2 regions of the Thermanaeromonas sp. DSM 22490 genome follow, and region 2 is predicted to be linked to the other one. Evidence: riboswitches for the same ligand, from Rfam matches in the RefSeq annotation. Region 2 holds a riboswitch; the other holds the start of a gene.
What was found. A riboswitch is a leader RNA that binds a small molecule or an ion and turns the genes downstream of it on or off. The one in region 2 is predicted to bind thiamine pyrophosphate.
Positions count from the first base shown of each region.

Region 1 (7,167 bases), on a different contig from region 2:
CCCCTTGGGCTTCAGCAATTTCCGCCAGGGACCGGCCGGAATGACGCTGTTCTAAAACTTTCGCCCGGTCCAACCCCAGGATCTCCGCGACAGTAGCCACTAGACCTCCTTGGTTCCGGCCAAGCCGCAATCCCCAACTCGGCCAGCTGTTGCTGCTGGTATCTCCTGCAAAAGCCGGGGTTAGGAAGAGACCCAGCAGCAGTATAGAAAGAACGACAATCCATCTTGGGCGTTTCACGCGCTTAAGCCTCCCTTCGTAATTTTTAGTTTGGGCAGGTATTTCCCTGCCTCCAGTTGCTAGTATAGAGGACCATTAATAGAAAGTAATCAAGGAATTATCAAGAAATTGTTAAGAATGGAGTTGCACACCTCATAAATTAATTTCGACCCGGCTGGACAATCTTATTTCCTTTATATCCACCTGGCAGCGATAGGCCAGGACCTCGACTCCCAGACCCGCTGCCTCGCGCAGGGTTCGCGCAAAAAGCGGGTCCGTCTCCTCATTAGGGGCAAACTGCTGGGCATCTTCCCGCTGTATAAGGAAAACCACCGCCGCCCTGAAGCCCTGTACCTTAAGCTTTTCCAGTTCCTTAAGATGGCGGCTGCCCCTGGTAGTGGGTGCGTCGGGAAACCGGGCTTCCTTTCCCACCACCAAGGTTACGGATTTCACCTCCACATAGCAAGGCACCCGGCCTTCCCCTGCCAATAAGAAATCCAGCCTGCTGGGTCCCACCTTTACTTCCGGCCTTATGTTGCTATAGCCCTGAAATTCGGGTATTTCTCCGGCCCGAACAGCTTGGGCAAAAACTTTATTAGGCAAGCGGCTATCCACGGCCACCAGTATCTCACCGTAGCGCACCAGCACCACATCAAACTCGGTCCTTCTTCCCGGGGCAACTCGGGGAGCAAGGTAGAGCTGGACTCCCGGCTGCAGCAGCTCGGCCAGCCTTCCCGGGTCGGCCAGGAAGGCCTGGACCACCCGGCCTTGGCACCTGGCGCGTACCAGAAAACGATTGGGCCGCCCTTCGAAAATTGCCGGGCAAAGACCTGGCGGCAAGGGGATAGACATAACCTTTATCACTCCGCACAAATTACGTTAACTCTTTTATATTACCTGGAGCACCAGGCATTTCAGGTAATAGGACTCATCATAACCCAGGAGAACCGGGTGATCGGAAGCCTGACCGCGCCGGGCCACTATACGCAGACGGCGCCTGGCATCCCGGGCCGCGCTAAAGACAACCTCCAGGAAAAGGCCTTCCGGCATATGGTAAGAGCAAGAACAGGTTACCAAGTATCCTCCTGGCGGTAAAAGCTTCATGGCCCTCAAATTGATTTCTTTATAACCCCTGATAGCCCCTTCCAGAGCCTTTCTGTTCTTCACAAAGGCTGGCGGGTCTAAAATGACTACATCGTATCTTTCGCCTGAACGATCCATTTCTCTCAAGGCATCAAACACATTGGCTACCTTAAAGGAGCAGGTGGTTTCATAACCGTTTAGAGCTGCATTGCGCCGGGCCATTTCGATAGCTTCTTCCGAAATATCCAGGCCTAGCACTTCCCGGGCGCCATAACGGGCTGCATGCAGGCTAAAACTCCCTGTATGGCAAAAGCAGTCTAACACCCGTGCTCCCCCGACCATGGGCCTTATAGCGGCCCTATTTTCTCGCTGGTCCAAAAAATAGCCTGTCTTCTGGCCCCGGGCAATATCCACATACAGCTTAATCCCGTTTTCTCGAATGATCACCAGGGGGTCAAAGGTCCCTTTAAGGAAGCCGGTTCGCAATTCCAGGCCCTCCAGCTCCCTTACCGCAGCATCGTTGCGCTCATAAATGCCCTCAGGCTGGATTAATTCGTCCAAGAGTTTCACCAGCGTCTCTTGGAAACGATCAATCCCTAAAGCCAGGGTCTGGATCACCAGGTAAGGGCCGAATTTGTCTACAATCAACCCGGGCAAGAAATCCGCCTCGCCGAATACGACGCGGTAAGAATCAGTATCAGCACCTTGGAGCACCTTCTGGCGATAATTCCAGGCAGCACTCAGACGCCGGCGCCAGAAAGCTTCATTAATTTCTTCCGCGCGTTCATAAGTGAGCAGGCGAATAGTAATCATAGAGGCCGGGTTGATATAACCCCGGCCTATAAATTTACCCCGGTAATCTTCTACTTCCACAATATCTCCTGGTTCGAAGGAGCCGTAAATATCTTCTATTTCCGTCCGGTAAACCCAGGGGTGGCCTGCTTTAATTCGCTTCTCTTCCTCCCTCTTAAGGCGCACCCTTGCCATGCAACTGCTCACCAACCTCTTAAGTCAGCTTATTGCCCGCACTATATACTGGTCAGTTAAACAACGGGCCTCTGGCTGCTAGGAAGTGATTCTTCCCGTATAGCTCGTACTTTATGCAACCTGGCCACCAGTTAGCACTTTTCCATGGTCTTGCCCAGGTATTCCCCTACTATGCGCATGGCGCAGAAGTCGCCGCACATGGAACAAGCCTCGGCCGTGGCTACATTGCGCCTGGACCTATAATGTCTGGCCTTGACAGGGTCTAAAGCCAGCTCAATCTGCTTCTCCCAGTCCAGGGCTTTGCGGGCCTGGGCCATAGCCTTGTCCCATTCCCACGCTCCTGGAATACCCTTCACCAGATCCGCCGCATGCCCAGCTATACGGGCAGCTATAACACCTTCCCGGACGTCCTCTACAGTAGGTAGCCCCAAATGTTCGGAAGGAGTAACGTAACAAATAAAGTCCGCTCCGGCAGCTGCAGCTATAGCTCCTCCTATGGCTGCAGTAATATGATCATATCCCGGAGCCACATCGGTTACAATGGGCCCCAGCACGTAGAAGGGAGCCCCATGGCATAGGCGCTTCTGGAGGAGTATGTTGGCTTCGATCTGGTTTAAAGGCACGTGACCAGGCCCTTCCACCATGGCCTGCACCCCGGCTTCCCGGGCTCGATCTACTAATTCACCGAGAATAAGCAACTCTTGGACCTGGGCTCGATCCGTGGCATCAGCCAGGCAACCGGGCCGCAGGCCATCGCCCAGGCTTAAAGTGACGTCATAGCGCCGGGCAATTTCCAAAAGGCGGTCATACTGGGCATAAAGGGGATTTTCTTCTTGGTGATGGAGCATCCATCCCACCAGGAAGGACCCGCCCCGGCTAACTATGTCAGCCACTCGCCCTTCCTGGCGCAGACGCTCTACCACTTCCAGGGTAACCCCACAGTGCACGGTAATAAAATCGACGCCGTCAGCGGCCTGCTCCTCGATTACCCGGAAAAGATCATCGGCTGTAAACTCCACCATGCTACCGTAACGCTTCTGGGCTTCCACTGTAACCTGGTAAATGGGTACTGTACCTACCGCTACCCGGGAACGGGCCAGGACTTGGCGACGGCACGCATTAATGTCGCCCCCGGTACTCAAATCCATAACGGCATCGGCCCCGGCCTCCAGGGCTGCCTCCAGCTTCTTAAGTTCCTCCTCAATATCCGGGTAAGCAGTGGAAGTGCCGATATTAGCATTTACTTTAGTTCTCAAACCCTGGCCAATACCACAAGGATCCAGATTGGTGTGGTTTTGGTTGGCTGGAATCACCACTGTACCTTGAGCTACGCGCTGACGCAGAATTTCTGGATCCAATCCTTCTTTCTCTGCCACTCGCTTCATTTCTGGCGTTATTTTCCCTTGGCGGGCAGCTTCCAACTGGGTCATTTGGTATACCACTCCTTTTCTTATTTCACGTTCTGGTAAAATCTTTAGCCACCTACAAAAAAAGTCACCTCCGGGAAATAGGTGACTTTTTCTAGCTAAACCTTCCCACTTCCCTCCGCTGGTATTACCCAGAATCAGGTTCCAAGGGTTAGTGCGCAAGGCACTTCTCAGCCCTTACGGGCACCCCCGGGGCTATTGGTATACAATTTTATAATAAATTTTATACTATTATTCGCCATACGAAAAGATTTTCCTGCCAATTTCCCTGTTAAAAAAGGGCACCGGAAAAAATAATAAATAACGGGTGACAGTGAGAAACAGACGTTACCAGCGCCAGGATAACAAAGGTATCACCAAAAACCATAGGTGACGTCCTTTTTCAAGAAAGGAGATCAGCATGGCCTCAGAAAAGGATGAAATCTTAAGGAAAAAAGTACAGGAGATATTGGAGAGCGATAAAGATTTGCGGAGTTACGCTTTAAAAGCGGACGTGGTAAAAGGGGAAGCCCAGTTGCAAGGAATAGTAGATACCTTGATAGAGAAAAATAGGGCAGAAGAACTGGTGCGCAGGGTTCCCGGCATTAAAAGCGTAGCTAATGCTATATCTATTAGCACCGACGGCCCTATCACGGATAAGGACGTGGAATTCGAAGTAGCCGAAGAACTGGCAGCCAATCCCGGAGTAAACCTTCGTCACATTGGCGCCGAAAGCCACGATGGTATCGTGATCCTTAAAGGCAACGTCACGGACCCTGGTGAGATTGAAGCCGCCCGGAGCGCAGCCGCCAAAGCCCGGGGAGTGAAAAAGATAATCAGCCAGGTGAAATTAAAGAAACCAGAAGAGCCCTTAACTGAAATTTTTCATACCCAAGTCAGGAATGACAGCGATTAAAGACCAGATCTCTCCCCAGGTTCTGAGCAGCAATCAGGGCTTCCGGGTGCTCGCGAACAGCACCCCAAGCTTCCACTCCGCGCACCAGTAATTCCCGACAATAACTCATGCCTAGGGCTTTAAAAAAGTATTTGCTGGTAAGTATAGCTCCTTCAAACAGCTTGGGCCCCCTGGTAGCTCCTACGGCAATAAGGGCTCCCCGCTTTTTAGCGTTATCTTCTTTGACGGGATCCTTCCAGGAACGGTTCCAGAAAACCTGGCAGCGATCTATCATGGCCTTCACCTGAGCCGTCAGACCGTAAAAATAAACGGGCGAGGCCAGGATCAGAGCATCAACCTGTTCCAGCCAGGGGTAGATAATATCCATATCATCTCGCTGGATGCATTTCCCCGAGCGACAACTTTCACAGCCACGGCAGGGATTTATCTTAAGTTCAGCTAGCACTATTTTATGGCTCTGTGCTCCGTATTCCCTAGCTCCCGCCAAAGCTACATCCAGTAATAGCTCGCTGTTTCCAAAGCGCCGCGGGCTACCAGCTATGCCTAAGATTTTCATGGCTTTAGTTTTCGCGCTCCTTTCAGCGACCCCTCCTAATTACAGCGAAAAGCCGGGCACCAAACCCGGCTAAAATATAGTCTAAGCGTTCAAAAGGCTATGTAATTCACATAAGTGGCGCCTTTCCTGCCGCAGCAGTTCGTCAATAAATCGTACTTCCGTCTGGGATACCAGATTTCTTAAACCGGCAAAAAACAAAAGGGAATCTTTTTCAAACCTGATAGCCAGATCTAAAGCTTCTTTATCGGAATGTATCTCCTCCGCTAAAGCCTCGGGATCTAGATCCCGCGAAAAGACATGGCTGTTCACCAGAGCTTCCATATAAGCATCGTATTCTCCCGGATAAGACTCTGGCGGATCATAACTGCCCACACCCTCGGCTAGGCGAGCAAAATCCAAGACGTGCTGTTCCTCTTCTTGTGCTAGCCTCTGGAATAGCTGTCTTGCTCTATCATCCTTGGCCGCTGCTGCCATGGCCTGGTAAAAGGTACGGCCGTTTTTTTCAATGGCTATAGCGAAATTAAATACTTCACTGGCTCGAAACATTTAACCCACCTCTTATCGAAAGCCTCTAACTTCCACCACCGCAATCGGGAATATAACAATTAGCATCTACAAAACTACAGCTAGACTGACAAGACGGGCATTTATCCGGCGGTACCTCTCCTTCATAAAAATATCCGCATAGCGAACACCGCCACTTTGGCAAAACAATCCCTCCTCGATATAAATTACGATTAGCATTTTAATTCGCTACTTTTTTCGTCCTTTCCTGCCGATGCTCAAATCTTTTCCTTAAAGACCGGTAGACCCGTGGACTTCCTCTCTTTGGTAAGTTAAAATTAAAGTGAAATGATAATCATTAAACAAACATCCCGAAGGGGGTTTACTTATGAGCCAGCCCGTGGCTATAGTTGAAGGCATTTATTGGGTAGGATCTGTGGACTGGAACATTCGCCATTTTCACGGCTCCGCCTTTTCTACCCACCGCGGCACCACTTATAATGCTTATCTTATTATAGATGAGAAGATAGCCCTAGTGGATACTGTTTACGGGCCTTTTGCCGAAGAACTAATTGCCAAACTAAAAGATCTCTTGGGTTCTCGTAAAATTGATTATCTCATAATCAACCATACTGAAACCGACCATTCAGGTGCCTTCCCGGCCATGAGGAACCTGTACCCGGAGGCCAAAGTTGTGTGTACCCAGCGCGGCCTAGAAGGCCTGCAAGCCCATTATGGCGGCGAATTTGATTGCACTGTCGTTAAAACAGGGGATACCATCCGGCTCGGCCGTCGCTCCCTCACTTTCATCGAAGCCCCCATGCTCCACTGGCCGGACAGCATGTTCACCTACGTACCCGAAGAGTCCTTACTCCTCCCCAACGATGCCTTTGGACAGCACCTAGCCAGCAGCGGGCGCTTCGATGATGAAGTGGACGGCGCCGTTCTGCTAGATGAGGCAGCCAAATACTACGCCAACATACTCATGCCCTTCAGCCAATTGATCACCAACAAGTTAGAAGAAATTAAAAAAATGGGGTTAAATATAAAGATCATCGCCCCCAGCCACGGTATCATCTGGCGTCAAAATCCCGGGCGTATTGTAGAGGCTTATGCCCGTTGGGCAGAAGGCAAAGGAGTGGCCAAGGCCATCATTGCCTATGACACCATGTGGCAGAGCACGGAAAAAATGGCTTATGCCCTTCTAGACGGGCTGGTAGCTGGAGGAGTAGAAGTTAAGTTATTTAAGCTATCCGTTTCCGACCGCAGCGATATTATTAAAGAGATCCTGGAAGCCCGGGCCCTTATGGTGGGCTCCCCTACCATAAATAACGATATCCTTCCCACAGTCTCTCCTCTGCTGGACGACCTGGTGGGCTTAAGACCGGGAAATAAAAAACTAGGACTGGCCTTTGGCTCCTACGGCTGGGGAGGGGGTGCGCAGAAAATTATAGAAGAGCGGCTCAAGGCTGCTAAAGTATCCCTTATAGAGGCCGGG
Region 1 is NZ_JBJHHE010000021.1:7,221-14,387, reverse strand. Features, by position in the region: gene AC1BI1_RS12090 (DUF2680 domain-containing protein) at 1-238, opposite strand, end outside; gene sfsA (DNA/RNA nuclease SfsA) at 371-1,069, opposite strand; gene AC1BI1_RS12080 (class I SAM-dependent rRNA methyltransferase) at 1,106-2,287, opposite strand; gene thiC (phosphomethylpyrimidine synthase ThiC) at 2,419-3,717, opposite strand; TPP riboswitch at 3,811-3,915, opposite strand; gene AC1BI1_RS12070 (BON domain-containing protein) at 4,115-4,609, shown strand; gene AC1BI1_RS12065 (flavodoxin family protein) at 4,590-5,165, opposite strand; gene AC1BI1_RS12060 (ferritin-like domain-containing protein) at 5,247-5,711, opposite strand; gene AC1BI1_RS12055 (rubredoxin-like domain-containing protein) at 5,737-5,874, opposite strand; gene AC1BI1_RS12050 (FprA family A-type flavoprotein) at 6,058-7,167, shown strand, end outside.
Region 1: it holds a riboswitch for thiamine pyrophosphate, as region 2 does, so the genes downstream of both, thiC (phosphomethylpyrimidine synthase ThiC) here and thiE (thiamine phosphate synthase) in region 2, are expected to answer to the same signal.

Region 2 (7,167 bases):
AAGAGCATTGGGCAGGCAGAAGCGCTGAATGTCGCCCTGGCGGGCAAGACTGGTAAAACGAGAGCCCGTACGCCCCACACGATAACAAGCCGTGCAGAAGCTGGGAAGGTAACCCCGCTCGAGGATAACCTGAACAATTGCTTCCAGCGGCCGGTGATCGTCCACTTCAAATTGGGCCGCCAGTTCTTCCGCCTGGGCATAACCGCCCGGGCTTACGCAAGAGCCGGCTGACATTTGGGAAACCCCTATATCGATCAATTCATCTCGCAGCTCCGGGCGTTCCCGGGTCGAAAGCACCAGCCCTACATAAGGAAGGGCCAGGCGGTAGATGGCCACAACTTTGCGGAAGTCAGTGTCGGTTAAAGGATGGGGAATATCGGTCAGGGCTGCGCCGAGGGCTGGGCGGAGCCGCGGTACCGACATGGTATGCGGGCCCGCTCCAAACTCCCTTTCCAGAGCCGCAGCATGGCTTAAAGCGGCCAGGACCTCAAAGCGGTAATTATAAAGCCCCAGTAAAGGGCCCAGGCCCACATCGTCAAATCCCGCTTCCATGGCCCTATGCATAACTGTCAGGCGCCAGCCGTAATCAGCTTTAACCCCGCTGGGATGCATGATTTTATAAGTATCCGGGTGATAGGTTTCCTGGAAGCACTGGTAAACCCCTGCTCCGGCTTCCTTTAACCGCCGGAAATTGGCCACCGACTGCGGTGCCACATTGAGGTGAACTATTCTTAAAGGTGAATAGCGGTAGACAGCCTTAATGGCCTCCACCAAATAGTCCACATCAGATCCTTCCCGGCCTTCCCCTGCCACCAGAAGCACGCGCTGGAACCCTTTTTCGGCTAAAGCCTTAGCTTCTTTACCTATTTCCTCCGGAGTTAGGCTTTTGCGCTTAAGGGAAAGGTTGTCGCGCCGGAAACCGCAGTAAAGGCAATTATTGCTGCACCGGTTGCTGATGTACAAGGGAGCGAATAAAACTGTACGGCGTCCGTATACTTTTCTTTTTACTTCACCTGCGGCAGCATAGACCGAGGTTAAAAGATGGTCATCTTCTAAATTCAGCAAAGCTGCGGCCTCTTCCAGGCTTAATCCCTTAAGATTTCTGGCTTTCCTTAAGATATCATTAAGGGCTGTCGGTGCAGGCGGCGGTGTAGTCAACAACTCTTCAATTTCTTGGGGATTAACTATAGAAGTAAGTTCCCGGTTAAGGCCTTCTACTACTACGGCCACAAGTTATCCCCCCTTAAGCCTTGGGCCGGCCTATCATCCCCTCGGTGGGGCTGCTGGGACTGGCGAAGGTCCTCTTGGGTATGCGGCCGGCTAAAAATCCCTTGCGCCCGGCTTCCACCGCCAGCTTCATGGCCTCGGCCATGAGGACTGGATCTTTGGCCTGGGCAATAGCCGTGTTGATAAGGCAGGCATCCGCACCGATTTCCATGGCCAAAGCTGCGTCAGAAGGTGCTCCGATACCCGCATCTACTATTACAGGTACATTCACCCGGTCAATGATCAGCTTAATATGCTCGAAGTTGGGCAATCCCTGACCGGAACCTATGGGAGAACCCAGGGGCATAACGGTAGCTGCCCCGACTTCTACCAGGCGCCGGGCCACCACCGGGTCTTGGGTGGTATAAGGTAAAACAATAAATCCTTCCTGCACTAAAATTCGGGTGGCTTCAATAGTAGCTACGGGGTCGGGGAGCAACGTCTCTTCATCCCCTATTACTTCCAACTTTATCATGTCCGAAAGACCGGCTTCCCGCGCCAGCCTGGCCAGACGCACTGCCTCATCCACGGTATAAGCGCCGGCTGTATTGGGCAAAAGGGTGATCTTTTTTAAGTCTAGATAATCCAGGATGGAAGGCTCGTTGCTACCCAAATTTAACCGCCGCACGGCTACAGTAACGATTTCAGCTCCCGAAGCCTCAATGGCTTTCTGCATAATCTCCATACTGGCATATTTTCCGGTGCCCACCATGAGCCGGGAGTTAAACTCCCTACCGGCAATAACCAATTTATCGCCCATCGCTGTTACCTCCTGGAAAAATTCTCTTCAAATATTCAAAAACCTGAGTTATCCCCACTTTTTCAGGGCAGGCCTGCTTGGGCTTGGAAGCGAGCGACTAAACCCGAGCGGTAGCCAAACTTAACGAAGCCGAAAGCGGAGGCGGACCCGAGGCCATGGATGGCCGAGGCCGGCAACTGAGACAGGATGTCGAATTTGCCGGGAAGTCCGCCGGAGCTTGAGGCTGAGTGATAGTTTGGCCCGCGAGGGTTTCCGGAGCGAGCGAAAGCCAAGCAGGCCTAGGATCAAAACTGGGGATACGCCAGTTCAAAAACCCTTGGGCTTAACCCCCGCCTACAAAGCGAACAATTTCTATCTCATCCCCTTCTTCTAAAATTACTTTGTCATAATCCTGCTTGGGCACAATGGCACGATTGCGTTCCAGGGCCATATAACGATAATCTATCCCCAGTTCCTTCAGTAAATCGGCTACCGTCATCCCCGGGGGGATTTCTCTTTTTTCCCCATTAAGAAGAATCTGCACTTCGCTTGTGCACCTCCTTTTATTCCTGATCTAAACTTTTGCGGAACTCCTGTACTGCTCCTTGGGGATCAGGAGCTGCCATAATAGCCGACATGACAGCTACGCCTTTAGCACCTGCCGCGAGGCAGGCGTGAACCTTATCTACTGTAATCCCTCCTAAGGCCAAGACTGGTATACCAACACGGCGCACAACTTCCTCTAACGCTTCTAACCCCCGGGGTGGTACATCCTTCTTAGAATCGGTGGCAAAAACATGTCCGAAAAGGAGGTAATCGGCTCCGGCTGCGGCAGCTACTAATGCTTCAGGCACATTATGCACCGAGACTCCTATCAATTTACCAGGACCTAAGAGTCTGCGGGCCACTTCCACCGAGAAAGAGCGTTGCCCTAAGTGGACTCCATCAGCATTGGCAGCCAAGGCTATGTCTACCCGGTCATTGATTAAAAGCTTAGTAGTGGCAGGTAAAGCTTTTCTTAACTTACAGGCTAGGCTGTATAGCTCGTTTCCCGGCAAGTTTTTTTCCCGCAACTGGAAAAAATCCACTCCGTGCATTTGACCTGCCATCACCTCCAGGGGATATCTCGTAAGATCCTGGTTGCTTATTACATAGAGCCAGCCCATGGGATAAGACCCCCTCGATTTACAGGGAAGAGGTGAACCTCACAGAGAAAGCGCGGGGCTAAAACTAAAAAGGGTGCACCTCCGCAAGGAAAATGCACCCTTAATAGCTAGGCCCTTTTTTCCCTCCGCAGGCATTATCCTGAACAGGTTCAGCGGGTCAGGTGCTTACTAGCCCTTTCTCAGCCCCTAACAGGAGCTCCCCGTTGTTTTATTATTAGTAGTATTATTATAAACTGCCTTTTTCTCTTCAGCAAATTCTTTTTACGAGTACCATAAATTATTTTTGGACTTCCTAGGAGCTTTATGGCACTATTGCATCATTTTGTACGTTATTTTATTGATTCTTGGCAAGTAAAAGAGGATACCCTACCTCAGGGTATCCTCTCCTTAAAGCTTGCTCTCTTTTAGTAATCCATGTTAGGTGGCATGGGAGGGTTCTTCTCTTCCTTCGGAATTTCTGAGACCAGCGCTTCTGTGGTGAGAAGCATAGAAGCGATACTAGCTGCATTCTGGAGAGCGCTCCGGGTGACTTTTGCCGGATCCACAATACCGGCCTTGATCATATCCACATACTCTTCGGTGACCACGTCAAAACCGATGGAAGACTTTTCATTCTTCACCCTTTCCACAATCACCGAGCCTTCCAGGCCGGCATTGGCGCAAATCTGACGCAGCGGTTCCTCCAGCGCCCTCTTAACAATCTTTACGCCCACAGCCTCGTCGCCGTCAGCTTGAATGTTATCGAGCACCGAGATGCAGTGGACCAAAGTCGCGCCTCCGCCCGGTACGATACCTTCCTCTACTGCCGCCCGGGTAGCAGCCAGGGCATCTTCCACACGGTGTTTCTTCTCTTTAAGCTCGGTTTCCGTAGCTGCACCAACCTTAATAACAGCTACGCCGCCAGCTAATTTGGCCAGGCGCTCCTGCAATTTTTCCCGGTCATAATCGGAATCGGTCTCTTCAATCTGCTTCTTAATCTGGGCCACCCGGCCAGCCACCGCTTCCTTACTGCCATAACCTTCCACGATGGTGGTCTTTTCTTTAGCAATCTTGACTTTCTTAGCGCGGCCGAGCATATGGAGTTCTACATTTTCCAACTTAACTCCCAGGTCTTCGGAGATAAAGGTACCGCCCGTCAAGATGGCAATATCTTCTAACATGGCCTTACGGCGATCACCAAATCCAGGAGCTTTTACCGCAGCGCAAGATAAAGTACCGCGCAATTTGTTGACCACCAAGGTGGCCAGGGCCTCGCCCTCTACATCTTCCGCAATAATCAATAAGGGCTTGCCCGTGCGCACTACCTTTTCCAACAGGGGGAGGAGGTCATTGATAGCCGAAATCTTCTTTTCGTGAATAAGTATATAGGGATCCTCCAGCTCGACTTCCATGGCCTCGGGATTGGTAACGAAGTAAGGGGAAATGTAGCCGCGGTCAAATTCCATACCTTCCACTACTTCTACCGTAGTGGTGGTACCTTTAGACTCTTCGACGGTAATGACGCCGTCTTTGCCCACTTTCTCCATGGCTTCGGCTATGAGTTCACCGATGCCCGTATCGTTAGCCGCAATAGAAGCTACATGAGCAATACTTTCCCTGGATTCTACCGGGATGCTCATCTTCTTAATCTCTTCTACCACCGCCTCCACGGCACGATCGATGCCCCTCTTGATGAAAATGGGGTTAGCGCCAGCCGTGACGTTCTTTAAGCCTTCGAGCATGATAGCCTGGGCCAAAACCGTGGCTGTAGTAGTACCGTCGCCCGCCACATCATTGGTTTTGGAGGCTACTTCCCGGCAGAGCTGAGCACCCATATTCTCAAAGGGATCCTTAAGCTCGATCTCTTTGGCTACAGTCACGCCGTCTTTAGTAATTACCGGCGAACCAAATTTGCGCTCCAGTACTACATTACGGCCTTTAGGACCCAGCGTAACCTTTACCGCTTGGGCAACAGCGTTGACACCCCGCTCCAGGGCTCGCCGCGCTTCTACATCAAAGGCTAATTGTTTGGCAGCCATTGTTCGCCAACCTCCTTTAAGCTATTTATTTTTCTTTCACCGCCAGAATATCGCTCTCGCGAATTATTAAGTATTCTTCTCCATTCACCTTTACTTCAGTACCGCTATACTTGGCAAAAACTACCCTGTCACCCACCTTAACTTCCGGTGCAATTCTAGTACCGTTATCCAGGACCCTGCCCGGACCTACAGCTACTACTTCACCTTCCTGGGGTTTTTCCTTGGCAGTGTCCGGCAGAACGATGCCTCCTTGGGTCTTCTCTTCCGTAGAAACTACCTTAAGTACTACCCGGTCACCAAGAGGCCGGAGCATGGAGCTATGTCCTCCCTTCAGCATATATATTTGTTAGCACTCACCTAAGGTAAGTGCTAACAGCCAAGTATTATAATAATACAAGGATTTTTTGCTTGTCAATAGGTTGGAGGGTTTAAAAAAGAATTTTTTGCCTCCGGAGGTTAACATTGATGACTAGGCCCAACGCCAGCAAATTGGTCAGCATAGAACTCCCTCCGTAACTGAACAAAGGGAGGGGAATACCGGTAACGGGCATAATGCCGATAGTCATACCCACGTTCACCAGCAAGTGGAAAGTGAACATGGAACAAATACCGACAACCAAGAGCACACCAAAATAATCCTTGGCTTGGTAAGCAATCCGAATCATCCGGTAGAGGAGGAGAAAATATAATCCCAAGAGCCCCACGGTGCGGAAAAAGCCCAGCTCCTCTCCCACTACGGCAAAGATAAAATCAGTATGGTGTTCCGGCAAGAAATTGAGCTGCACCTGGGATCCTTGGTACAAACCCTTGCCCCAGAGTCCGCCAGAACCAATGGCGACCTGGGATTGAATGATGTGGTAACCTGCGCCACGGCCCCCTTCACCGTCATTGTAGGGGTTTAGCATTACCACTAACCTTTTGAGCTGGTATTCCTCCAGGGGCAGGGGTAGGCCCCAGCGAAAGTGGGCAAAAAGGGACAAAACAACGGCCAGCGCGCCGCCGCTCACCAAGCCCCAAAAAAGACGAGTGTTGACGCCACCCACATATAGCATACCGCAAAAAATGGCCATAAATACCAAGGCTGTCCCCAGGTCTGGCTGTTTTAGAACTAGGAGCATGGGCACTACCACATGCAAGAAGGGGATAAGCAAATCTCGCAAACGGTTTAATCGGCCCTGGCGGCTTTCTAACAAACGGGCCAGAGTAATAATTACTATTAACTTGCTAAACTCCGAGGGTTGAAAAATAAAGGGGCCTAGACTTATCCATCGCTGGGCTCCTTTAGCTTCGCTACCTACTACCAGCACGGAGGCCAGAAGCAAGAGATTGAGGATATATAAGGCCAGGTGGTAGCGTTTAAGCTGCTGATAATCTATGGAAAGAATTACCAGCATACCGAGTAGCCCTATGACAATCCATAGGATCTGCTTTTTTACATAGTAATCTGGACGAGCGGTAATGCTCGCGGCTGCGCTATCCAGAACTAAAAGGCTTATACTCAAAATAGCTGCCACTGTAAAGACCAACACATAATCCAGATTACGCCAAAGCTTACGATTAAACATGTCCTTCGCCTCACCGCTTCCATTATACAAAAAAATAAGCCCTGCCGGTAGCTCAGCAAGGCCAGAGGCATCCTCAATTTTTAGCCCCCTTTGGCTCCAGAAGAAGCCCAGGTCAAGCAGGCTTGAGGGCCAGAATTGGGGATAGCCTCAATAGCGAAGCAGAGAGGCTCTCTTGTAATCTAATATGTCACACTGTGTTCACCACTCGTTTTGAAGGTCCGTTTAATGCGCAAAATGGGAATATTGGCCACCAGAGCTACAGTATCGTTTTCCCGGCTCAAGCTCACTTCCAGCCCTGCTGCGTCTATCTCCAGGTATTCGGAAATGACTTTAATTAAATCCTCTTTAAGGGCCTCCAGAAGGTGAGGCGATACTCCCACCCGGTCATGGACTAGGACCAAGCGCAACCGCTC
Region 2 is NZ_JBJHHE010000003.1:32,305-39,471, reverse strand. Features, by position in the region: gene hydG ([FeFe] hydrogenase H-cluster radical SAM maturase HydG) at 1-1,230, opposite strand, end outside; gene AC1BI1_RS03015 (thiazole synthase) at 1,244-2,026, opposite strand; gene thiS (sulfur carrier protein ThiS) at 2,349-2,549, opposite strand; gene thiE (thiamine phosphate synthase) at 2,569-3,171, opposite strand; TPP riboswitch at 3,275-3,384, opposite strand; gene groL (chaperonin GroEL) at 3,576-5,189, opposite strand; gene groES (co-chaperone GroES) at 5,215-5,502, opposite strand; gene rodA (rod shape-determining protein RodA) at 5,618-6,754, opposite strand; gene minE (cell division topological specificity factor MinE) at 6,934-7,167, opposite strand, start outside.